2 regions of the Cupriavidus metallidurans CH34 genome follow, and region 1 is predicted to be linked to the other one. Evidence: predicted binding sites of a transcription regulator. Region 1 holds the regulator's gene; the other holds the start of a gene.
What was found. The regulator HrcA, encoded in region 1, represses chaperone genes, less so after heat shock. The targets are predictions, from matches to a motif close to TTAGCACTCNNNNNNNNNGAGTGCTAA.
Positions count from the first base shown of each region.

Region 1 (5,707 bases):
AGACCTGCGTGGGCGTCGAACAACTGGCGCTGAGCATCCGGGCGCAGCAGCAACTGGTGCGCGTGCTGGCCGTGGATATCGACGAGCTGGTCGCCCACCTCGCGCAACTGCGCCAGCGTTGCCGCGGCGCCATTGATGAAGGCCTTGCTGCGGCCGCTGGCGTCGACAGTCCGGCGCAGCAGCACGGTGCCGCCGTCGTCGTCTTCCATGTCGCTCGACAGTTCGCGCTCGGCCAGCCACGCATCCAGCGCTGAGTGGGTGTGGAAGGTGGCACTGATGCTGGCACGTGCCGCGCCTTCGCGGACCACGCCTGCGTCGGCCCGTTCACCTAACACCAGGGCGAGCGCGTCGATGAGGATCGACTTGCCCGCGCCGGTTTCACCCGTGAAGACGGTAAAGCCGGCGGAGAAGTCGAGGTCGAGCGTGTCGACGATGACGAAGTCGCGGATCGAGAGGCTGCGCAGCATCGTGGGCGGTGAGCGGTGGCGGGTAAGGGCGGTAAGGTCGGGTAACGAGGATCAGGACGGAACGTTGAGGCGTCTGCGGATCAGAGCCGGTTGTCTTCGGTCGGATACTCGTGCCAGTGCAGCTTCTTGCGCAGTGTGGCGTAGTAGTTATATCCCACTGGGTGCAGCAGGTTGATGGTCTTGGCCGAACGGCGTACCACGATGCGGTCGCCGGGCAGCAGCGAGGCCAGCGCCTGCATGTCGAAGTTGACGCTGACATCGCGCGCGCTGGCCACTTCGATCGTGACCTCGGCGTCGTACGGCAGCACGATGGGCCGGTTCGACAGCGCGTGTGGCGCGATCGGCACCAGCACCAGGCCGGACAGCGTCGGGTGCAGGATCGGACCCCCCGCGGCCAGCGCGTAGGCGGTGGAGCCGGTGGGCGTGGAGACGATCAGGCCGTCCGAGCGCTGGTTGTACATGAAATAGCCGTCGACCGAGACCGCCAGTTCGACCATGCCGGAGATCCCCGAGCGGTTCACCACCACATCGTTGAACGCCAGCGCGGAGAAAATCACCGAGTCGTCGCGGATCACGCGCGACTCCAGCAGCATCCGGGTTTCGGCCTCATACCGGCCGGACAGCATCTCGGGCAGTGCCGTGGAGATGGCATCGAGCGGGATGTCGGTCATAAAGCCCAGCCGGCCGTGGTTGACGCCGATCACCGGCACATCGTGCCCGGCTAGCTGGCGGGCCAGCCCGAGCAGCGTCCCGTCGCCGCCCAGCACCACCGCCACATCAGCTTCGCGGCCGATCTCGTCGGGGGTCAGCACCGGGTAACCTGTCAGCCCGGTAGCCATTGCGGTTTCGCGTTCGAACACCACATCCTGTCCGTTACGGGAGATGCAAGACGCGAGTTCTTCCAGCGGACCTTCGATGCCAGCGGTCGAATGTCGGCCCACCAGGGCTACAGTCTTGAACGGGGGGCGCGCGGCGCCGGTCTTGTGGGGGGCAGACATGCCGGGATTAGACCATACCGGCATGATCGTTGTCAGCACTGGGCCGCCGCCGCTCCAGGTGACGCCTGAACCGCCAAAGTTTGATTAAAATCGGGGCATCATGGACGAACGTTCAAAAAAGCTTCTCAAGACCCTGATCGAGCGATACATCGTCGAGGGGCAGCCCGTGGGCTCGCGCACCCTGTCGAAGTTCTCGGGGCTTGATCTCTCGCCGGCCACCATCCGCAACGTGATGTCGGACCTCGAGGAGATGGGTTTCATCGCCAGCCCACATACCTCGGCTGGCCGAATCCCCACGCCGCGCGGGTACCGGCTGTTTGTCGACACGATGCTGACGGCGCGCCCGCTGGAGCGCGCGCCGGAGTTCAGTGCCGAGTTGGCGGAGCTGACCGGCCAGATCCAGGGGCAACTGGGTGGCCAGCAGTTCGGGCCGCAGCGCATGATCACGGCGGCAGCGCATACGCTTTCGAATCTTTCTCATTTCGCTGGCGTGGTGATGACGCCACGGCGCGCGCAGTCGTTCCGTCAGGTGGAATTCATGCGGTTGTCTGACAAGCGCATCCTGCTGATCATCGTCAGCCCGGAAGGGGATGTGCAGAACCGCATCATCCAGACCGACCTGGCGTACACGCCGGGCCAGCTCATCGAGGCGGCGAACTTCTTCAACTCGCACTATGCGGGCATGAGCTTCGACGCCGTGCGCGACCACCTGCGCGTGGAGTTGCAGGACCTGCGCCGCGACATGTCCGCGCTGATGCAGGCGGCGGTCGAGGCGGGCAGCAGCGCAATGGCCGAGGACAACGAGCAGGTGTTCATTTCAGGCGAGCGCAAGCTGCTGGAAGTGGAAGACCTGTCATCGAGCATGGACAAGCTGCGTCGCCTGTTCGACGTGTTCGAGCACAAGACGAGCCTGCTGCAGCTGCTCGATGTGTCGAGTCACGCGCAAGGCGTGCAGATCTTCATCGGCGGCGAAAGCCAGCTTGTGCCGATCGAGGACATGGCCGTGATCACCGCGCCATACGGGGTGGATGGCCAGATCGTTGGCACCCTGGGCGTGATCGGCCCCACGCGGATGGCCTACGAACGGGTGATCCCGATCGTCGATATCACCGCGCGGCTCCTGTCCAGCGCGCTCAGCCAGAGCTGAGCCACGAACTATTGACACGGTGGACGTGTCTGTCCTGAGTCGGCCGCCTGCAACGGCTTGCGGCCGGCCCCAGATTCGCCAGCGCCCCCGGCAGTCCCAACGGAAACCCTATGACGTTTTCGCCTGAACCGGCACACCAGCACGGCCAGCCGCCGCGCACCGCGATCCTGCTGATCAACCTCGGCACCCCGGACGCGCCCACGCCTAAGGCGGTGGGGCGCTACCTGAAGGCGTTCCTGTCCGACCCGCGCGTGGTAGAGATCCCGCGCCTGGCCTGGCTGCCGATCCTGCACGGCCTGATCCTGCCGTTCCGCTCGCGGGCGTCGGCCATGAAGTACGAGTCGATCTGGCTGCGCGAGGCGCATATGACCGGGTCGCCGCTACTTGTGTATACAGAGCGCCAAGCTCATGCGCTGCAACTGTTGATGCAGCAGCAGGGTCACGACGTAACGGTGGCCTGTGCGATGCGCTATGGCAATCCGTCGATCGAATCGGTCATGGAAGCGCTGCGCCGGCAGGGTACCGAACAGATCCTGTTGCTGCCGCTGTATCCGCAGTTCTCCGGCACGACCACGGCCACCGCTTTCGACGAGGCATTTCGTGTCCTGTCGACATGGCGCAACCAGCCCGAGTTACGGCTGGTCAAGCATTTCCACGATCACCCGGCGTATATCTCTGCGCTGCACAAGCAGGTGGGCGGCTATTGGGCCCAGCATGGCAAGCCGGACTTCGCGCGCGGTGACAAGCTGATTCTGTCGTTCCACGGCCTTCCGCGCCGGTTGCTGGACCTGGGTGATCCCTATCACTGCGAGTGTCTGAAGACCGGTCGTCTGCTCGGCGAGGCGCTGGGCTTGCAGCCCGGCCAGTTTCAGGTGACGTTTCAGTCTCGCTTTGGCAAGGCGGAGTGGTTACAGCCCTACACGGCGCCGACGCTGGCCGAACTGGGCAAGGTCGGGACACAGCGCGTGGACGTGTTCTGTCCCGGCTTTCCGGCCGACTGCATCGAGACGCTCGAGGAGATCGCGATGGAGGGGCAGTCGGAATTCCGCTTGGCCGGCGGCCAGGATTTCCATTTCATCCCGTGCCTCAACGATGCCGAGGCGTGGATCGCCGGATTGGCGGATATTGCATTGCAGCATTTGCAGGGGTGGCCGCTCAATGTTCCACATCCCCACGAACTGGAAGCGAGACGCTCCCGCGCGCAGGCGCGTGGCGCGGGAGCCTGAGGCCGTAACGGCAGTCACGGGCGGCCACGGCTAGTAACGGACGGTAATCATGCAAGTCGATTTCGAACCCGATGCGCGGCTGCGCATCGACAAATGGCTCTGGTGCGCGCGCTTCTTCAAGACGCGCTCGCTGGCTGCCGAGGCGGTGGAGCGGGGCCGCGTGAGCGTCAACGGGCAGCCCTGCAAGAACTCGCGCGAGGTCAAGCCGGGCGACACCGTGATATTGGAGGCGCATCAACAGCAATGGGAGGTGGTGGTCAAGGGCGTGGCCGCGTCACGCGGGCCGGCGCCGATCGCCCAGACGCTCTATGCGGAGACCGAGGAAAGCCAGGCCAGGCGCCAGACAGACGCGGAACGGCGGCGCTTCCAGCACGAGCCGGCCGCGCAGATGCACGGGCGACCGACCAAGCGCGACCGGCGCAGAATCGACGGCTTCAAGGGGTGATGGTTGCGGCTAGCCGGGGCGGGGCGCTCCGGCTGGCCGTAATGTGGCGGGTTAGCGGACGTACTGGACGAGGTAATGCTTGAATACGGCCTTGCCGCTGCCATACTCGGTGTCGCGCGGGGCAACCGTATCGGACAGGCAGATGAAGACCGTCATGGCCGAGAGCGCGGCAATCAGGCAAAGGGTAACGACTGGCAGCTTGTGCATGGCGAACCTTCCGAAGGATGCACCAAAATGATCCACCTCTCTGCTCCCGTTATTTTTGACATTTTTTATTAAGTGAATCTTAGTGTGTGCGATGCAGCAAAGCAATGACGGCTCGATTTCATCGGGCAAGGCTTTGTAACGACGTATTTCTGCGTCTCTGAACCTCCACACTTGAAAAATCGGGGACTGACACCAACTGCGGCTAGACTTGCCGGTTTGACACCCGACTCACCCGATGGCCTGCCGCCAGAGCGGGCCGTGCTTTTGTTTTGATACGAATCGACATGGAAGAACAGAACCAGACGCCAACCCCCAATACGCAGGCAGCCGAGGACGCCGCCCGCACGCCGGAAGCCGGTGCCGACGAGGTGGGCCGCCTGACGCAACAGGTGGCCGAACTGGAAGCCAAGGCGAAGGAACACTACGACATGTTCCTGCGCGCCACGGCGGAGGGCGAGAACATCCGCCGCCGTTCGCAGGACGAAGTGGCCAAGGCCCACAAGTTCGCCATCGAGAGCTTTGCCGATAACCTCGTGCCCGTGATGGACAGCCTGCAGGCCGCGCTGGCCGACGGTACCGGTGACCTCGGCAAGCTGCGCGAAGGTGTGGAACTGACCGCACGCCAGCTGGCCGCCGCGTTCGAACGTGGTCGCATCGTCGAAGTGAACCCGGTGGGCGAGAAGTTCGATCCGCATCGCCACCAGGCCATCTCGATGGTGCCGTCCGAGCAGGAACCGAACACCGTGGTCAACGTGCTGCAACGCGGCTACATGATTGCCGACCGCGTGCTGCGCCCGGCGCTGGTGACCGTCTCGGCGCCGCGCTGAGCGCGAGTCGTCCGCATACGGCAGTACGAAACGCCCGGGCCATTGGCGCCGGGCGTTGTCGTTTCAGGAGCGATCGAAATGTCTGAAGAAAACCAGCCGCACCTCGATCACCGCGCGTTCGAGGCGCTCGACATGGCCGAAGTCGATGGCGAGAACATCGACGCGGCAATCGCCAACGCTGGCGACGATCTGGTCTGCGTGTTCTTCTGGGGTGTGGACTGCTTCAACTGCGAGATGGCCAAGAAGGCGATCCTGGCCAATCCCGAACCGATTCGCGCGCTCGACCTGCGCTGGCTACATGCCAACGTCTATGCCCATCCCGAACTGGGTCGGCGCTTCGGCCTGCATGGGATTCCCGTGTTCATGTTCTTCCACAAGGGCAAGAAGCTC
Region 1 covers NC_007973.1:1,090,493-1,096,199, forward strand. The annotation lists gene recN (DNA repair protein RecN) at 1-467, opposite strand, end outside; gene RMET_RS05025 (NAD kinase) at 548-1,465, opposite strand; gene hrcA (heat-inducible transcriptional repressor HrcA) at 1,566-2,612, shown strand; gene hemH (ferrochelatase) at 2,723-3,838, shown strand; gene RMET_RS05040 (RNA-binding S4 domain-containing protein) at 3,888-4,283, shown strand; gene RMET_RS32040 (hypothetical protein) at 4,335-4,490, opposite strand; gene grpE (nucleotide exchange factor GrpE) at 4,775-5,317, shown strand; gene RMET_RS05055 (thioredoxin family protein) at 5,396-5,707, shown strand, end outside.

Region 2 (5,707 bases), 420 kb from region 1:
CTGGCCAAACTTAAACTGCTGCCCGCGGTGATTCGCATCCCCGAGTGCATTCTGGATAGGCTGACCGCCCCTGCGGAAGCGCCTGGAAAGAAGTTGTCCGCGATCTGACCCGGCCAATGAAAAACCCCCGAGGGCTCGCGCCATCGGGGGTTTTTCTCAGACAGGCTGATTGGCTCAGCAGTCCGGCATGAATTACATCATGCCTTCCATGCCGCCCATGCCGCCCATGCCGCCCGGCATTGCCGGAGCCGACTCTTCCTTCGGCGATTCGGCCACGGCGCAGTCGGTGGTCAGCATCAGCGAAGCCACCGAAGCGGCGTTCTGCAGCGCGGTGCGGGTCACCTTGGTCGGATCCAGCACGCCCATTTCCACCAGGTCGCCGTACTCGCCCGAAGCCGCGTTGTAACCGTAGTTACCCTTACCTTCGATGACCTTGGCCACCACAACCGAAGCTTCTTCACCAGCGTTCAGCACGATCTGGCGCAGCGGCTCTTCCATGGCGCGCAGCACGATCTTGATACCGGCGTTCTGGTCGGGGTTCTCGCCGTGCAGGCCAGCGATCGCAGCACGAGCACGCAGCAGCGCCACACCACCGCCCGGGACGATGCCTTCTTCCACGGCAGCACGGGTAGCGTGCAGTGCATCTTCCACGCGTGCCTTCTTTTCCTTCATTTCGACTTCGGTGGCAGCGCCAACCTTGATCACGGCAACACCGCCGGCCAGCTTGGCCACGCGCTCTTGCAGCTTCTCACGGTCGTAGTCCGAGGTCGCTTCTTCGATCTGGGCGCGGATTTGCTTCACGCGGCCTTCGATCGCCGATGCGTCGCCGGCGCCGTCGATGATGATAGTGTTTTCCTTGCCGATCTCGATGCGCTTGGCTTGGCCCAGGTCCTGCAGCGTGGCCTTTTCCAGCGTCAGACCGATTTCCTCGGCGATCACGGTACCGCCGGTCAGGATGGCGATGTCTTCCAGCATGGCCTTGCGGCGGTCGCCGAAGCCCGGAGCCTTCACGGCGGCGGTCTTCAGGATGCCACGGATGTTGTTCACCACCAGCGTGGCCAGGGCTTCGCCTTCCACGTCTTCAGCGATGATCAGCAGCGGGCGGCCAGCCTTGGCCACTTGCTCCAGCACCGGCAGCAGGTCACGAATGTTCGAGACCTTCTTGTCGAACAGCAGAACGAACGGGCTGTCCAGCTGAACAACCTGCTTCTCCGGGTTGTTGATGAAGTACGGCGACAGGTAGCCACGGTCGAACTGCATACCTTCCACGACTTCCAGCTCGTCGGCCAGCGACTTGCCGTCTTCGACGGTGATCACGCCTTCCTTGCCAACCTTGTCCATGGCTTCGGCAATGCGCTCGCCGATCGAGGCGTCGCTGTTGGCCGAGATCGCGCCAACCTGGGCGATTTCCTTGCTGGTGGTCGTCGGCTTGCTCAGCTTCTTCAGCTCTTCGACGGCGGCGCCAACGGCCTTGTCGATGCCGCGCTTCAGGTCCATCGGGTTCATGCCAGCGGCAACGAACTTCATGCCTTCGCGCACGATCGACTGGGCCAGCACGGTTGCGGTGGTGGTACCGTCACCGGCGTTGTCGCTGGTCTTGGAAGCCACTTCCTTGACCATCTGCGCGCCCATGTTCTGCAGCTTGTCCTTCAGTTCGATTTCCTTGGCCACGGACACGCCGTCCTTGGTCACGGTCGGGCCGCCGAAGCTGCGCTCCAGCACCACGTTGCGGCCCTTCGGGCCCAGGGTCACCTTCACTGCGTTGGCGAGGATGTTCACGCCTTCGACCATCTTGGCACGGGCGGCGTCGCCGAACACTACGTCTTTTGCTGCCATGTTCTGAATCTCCGAATCTGGATGGATGCGTCCCGCTGGATTGTCAGGGGGACGATCGGGAATTGGGTGGCTTGTGGGCGTCGATTACTTGTTGACGACAGCCATGATGTCTTCTTCGCGCATGACCAGCAGTTCCTGGCCATCCACCTTCACGCCCTGGCCGGCGTACTTGCCGAACAGCACGCGGTCACCCACCTTGACGTCGAGGGCGATGTTGTTGCCCTTGTCATCCTTCTTGCCAGGGCCAATCGCCAGCACTTCGCCTTGATCGGGCTTCTCGGCAGCATTGTCGGGAATCACGATGCCGGATGCGGTCTTGGTTTCATTGTCCAGACGCTTCACGATCACGCGGTCGTGCAGAGGACGCAGGTTCATACGGACTCCTAGATACAAAAGTGAGTGTTAAATCACAAATGGTCGTCTGATAGCGACGACCATCGGGTTTCGGGTACCGCGGGGGCGACTGTTAGCACTCTCCCCCAGCGAGTGCTAATTATAGGGACGGGGTATTTCGTTTTCAAGACGCGGGCTGAATGGGGGTTTTCCCGTACGGACCACAAGAATGCGCCGAGGAAAACAGTCCCAGTCGGTGAATACGCCCCATAGATCACACAAAAATCTGGTCCTCCCACCCCGAATTCCCTAGTTCTTGGGATTCCCTGTAGTTGTTGCAATTTGTAACTTCTGGGCTTTGCCGCCCTCTGGGGCATTCGCAGCCACCGGGGAGGCCGCACCTTGAACCATATCTATCGACTTGTCTGGAATCGCACGCTGTGCGCATTGAAGGTGGCGCCGGAAACGGCCGGAAGCCAGGGCTCGGGAGGCACGGGCACCGCAACTATCGCCCCAACGGCTTCCCGGCGGCGTACCGGCTGGAGCGTCGGCTTGCCGGCACTGTCGGCGCTTTCCGCGGGCCTGCTCCCCGCCATTGCGATGGCTGCCACACCGATTGCCGGAACGCTGCCAACCGGCCCGGTCTGGATCAGCGGGAGCGGGACTGTCAACTCGATAGGGACCACCACGACGGTCAATCAATATTCGTCATCGGGCACGATCAACTGGTCCTCGTTCGATGTTGCTGCGTACAGTACGGTCAATTTCACGACGGGTTCCAACGCCGTCACCCTCAACAACATTTCTGGCACTACAGCCAGCCAGATCTACGGATCCGTGTCGGCAGCCGGGCAGACGATCCTTGCCAATGCAAACGGCCTGGTTTTCGGTGGCACGACATCAACCGGCGGACTTCTCGCCACCTCGCTCGGTGTTTCCGCCCCTGCCACGACGGGCGGCAGCTACAGCCTCGATGCAGCGGCCACGCGCGGCACCGTAGCGTTTGCTGGCGGTGCAACGTTCAATGGCAACTCGGCGGCACTCGTCGGCGCCGGCGTATCGAACAATGGCTTGCTGATGGCCAATGGCGGGCGAATCAGCCTGGTGGCCGCAGACCACGCAACGATGACGTTCGACGACAGTGGCCTAATGAATGTTGCCATTTCCGGCGCACTGAGCACCACGCAGGGCAGCACCGCGGTCGTCAATACGGGAACCCTCCTGGCAACCGGAGGCACGATCGTCATGGCGGCAGCAGCCCAGCCGGGGTTGTACGGCACGCTGGTCAACAACAGCGGCGTCATCAACGCGAATGGTGGAAACGTCAGGCTTAGCGGAACAGGGGGCGCCGTAGTCAACAACGGCAGCATCGACGTCTCGCAGGGTGGCCAGTCCCAAGCTGGGCAGGTTCAGATCACGTCGGACGCCGCCGTGAGCCTGGGGGGCAACATCGACGCGTCGGGCACGACGACGGGCGGCTCGATTGCCATCTCGGGTGGTAGTGTCCAGCTCGGTGGCACGCTGACCGCCGGGACAGGCCAGATCAACCTGCAATCGTTGGGGGACGTCCTCCAGACCTGGGGCAGCCTGACAGCGGGAACCCTGACAGGCAGCGCCATCGGCAGCATGAAGCTCGACCAGAGCAGCAACAACATTGCCGCGCTCGGGCCGATCAGCACTGGCGGCGACTTCGCGTTGACCACGACCCGTTCGCTTGGACAATCCGGCATGCTGATGGTCGGTGGCGATACCACGATCAACGCGGGCACGAACGCCATTACGCTGACCAACGCCAGCAATGCGTTCGCTGGCGCGGTAAATCTGACCGGTGGCGCCACGCAGATCACCAGTAGCTCGGGACTGAACTTGGGCACCGTCAACGCCGGCACATTGACCGCCACAAGCACGGGTGCGTTGGTCTTCGGCACCACCGCCGTGAACGGTAGCCTGTCGGCAACGAGCAACCGCGGCTTCATCATGCAAAACGGTGCGCTCACCATTGCGGGCAACAGCACCTTCAATGCCGGCACGGGCGCTATCTCGCTAACCAACGTCGGAAACTGGTTCGGTGGCACCGTGAACCTGACCGGTGGCGCCACGACCATCAGCAGCGCCTCGGCGCTGACCTTCGGTAACGTCAATACGGATACATTGCTTGCCACGAGTCTGGGTCCAATGAACCTTGGCACCGGCACGGTGCGTGGCAACCTGTCGGCATCCACCATCGACAAGGCCATCACCCAAAGCGGCGCGCTTAGCGTTGCCGGTAGCACCACCATCAGTGCCGGCACTGGCGCCATCACATTGACCGACGCGGGCAATAGCTTTCAGGGCCCGATCGCCATCTCGGGCGGTAGTGTCCAGATCGGTGGCACGCTGGCCGCCGGGACAGGCCAGATCAGCCTGCAATCGTTGGGGGACGTCCGCCAGACCGGGGGCAGCCTGACGGCGGGAACCCTGACAGGCAGCGCCATCGGCAACATGACGCTCAACCAGAGCAGCAACAGCATCGCCGCGCTCGGGCCGATCAGCACGGGCGGCGACTTCGCGTTGACCACGACCCGTTCGCTTGGACAATCCGGCGCGCTGTCGGTCGGAGGCGATACCACGATCAATGCGGGAACGAACGCCATCTCGCTGACCAACGCCAGCAATTCGTTCGCTGGCGCGGTAAGCCTGACCGGTGGCACCACGATAATCAGCAGCGCCTCGGCGCTGACCTTCGGTAACGTCAATACGGATACGTTGCTTGCCACGAGCCTGGGTCCAATGAATCTTGGCACCGGCACGGTGCGTGGCAACCTGTCGGCATCCACCATCGACAAGGCCATCACCCAAAGCGGCGCACTCAGCGTTGCCGGTAGCACCACCATCAGCGCCGGCACTGGCGCCATCACATTGACCGACGCGGGCAACAGCTTTCAGGGCCCGATCGCTGCAACGGGCTCCAGCGTGGCCTTGCGCGCGGCTGGCGATCTGCGCGTCTCGGCGCTAAACAACAGCACGAACGGCGCGGTCAGCCTGACCGCTGGCGGGGCGTTGACGCTACCGGTATCGGCAATCAACACCGGCACGAGCAATCTGCAACTCGCGGCCAACGGCGGCACGTTGCTGGCCAATGCCGCGTTGAGCGGCAGCAATGTCACGATCTCCGCCCGCGACGGCATCGCGCTGTACGGGCCAGTGACGGCCAGCGGACAACTCGCGCTCAGTACAAGCGCCGGCCAGTGGATCTTCGCGCTGGGGGACGTGCGGGCCGCCACCACACAACTCAGCAGCGGCACACTGCGCATCGGCAACGCCACCACCACCGGCAGCATTGGCGGTAACGTGGTCAACAACGGCACACTGATGTTCAACCGGACCGACAGCATCGGCTACGCCGACGTCATCAGCGGCACCGGGAATCTCGTCCAGCAAGGCACCGGCACCTTGACCCTGACTGGCGTCAACACCTACACCGGCGCGACACAGGTCGCCGGCGGCACGCTTGCCCTGTCCGGCGCGGGCAGCATCGCAAACTCCAGCGGTGTGCAAG
Region 2 covers NC_007973.1:671,073-676,779, reverse strand. The annotation lists gene groL (chaperonin GroEL) at 193-1,836, opposite strand; gene groES (co-chaperone GroES) at 1,921-2,211, opposite strand; gene RMET_RS03100 (autotransporter outer membrane beta-barrel domain-containing protein) at 2,572-5,707, shown strand, end outside.
Region 2: a site for HrcA is predicted at 2,303-2,329, ahead of groES (co-chaperone GroES). Genes of this name have one in related genera too.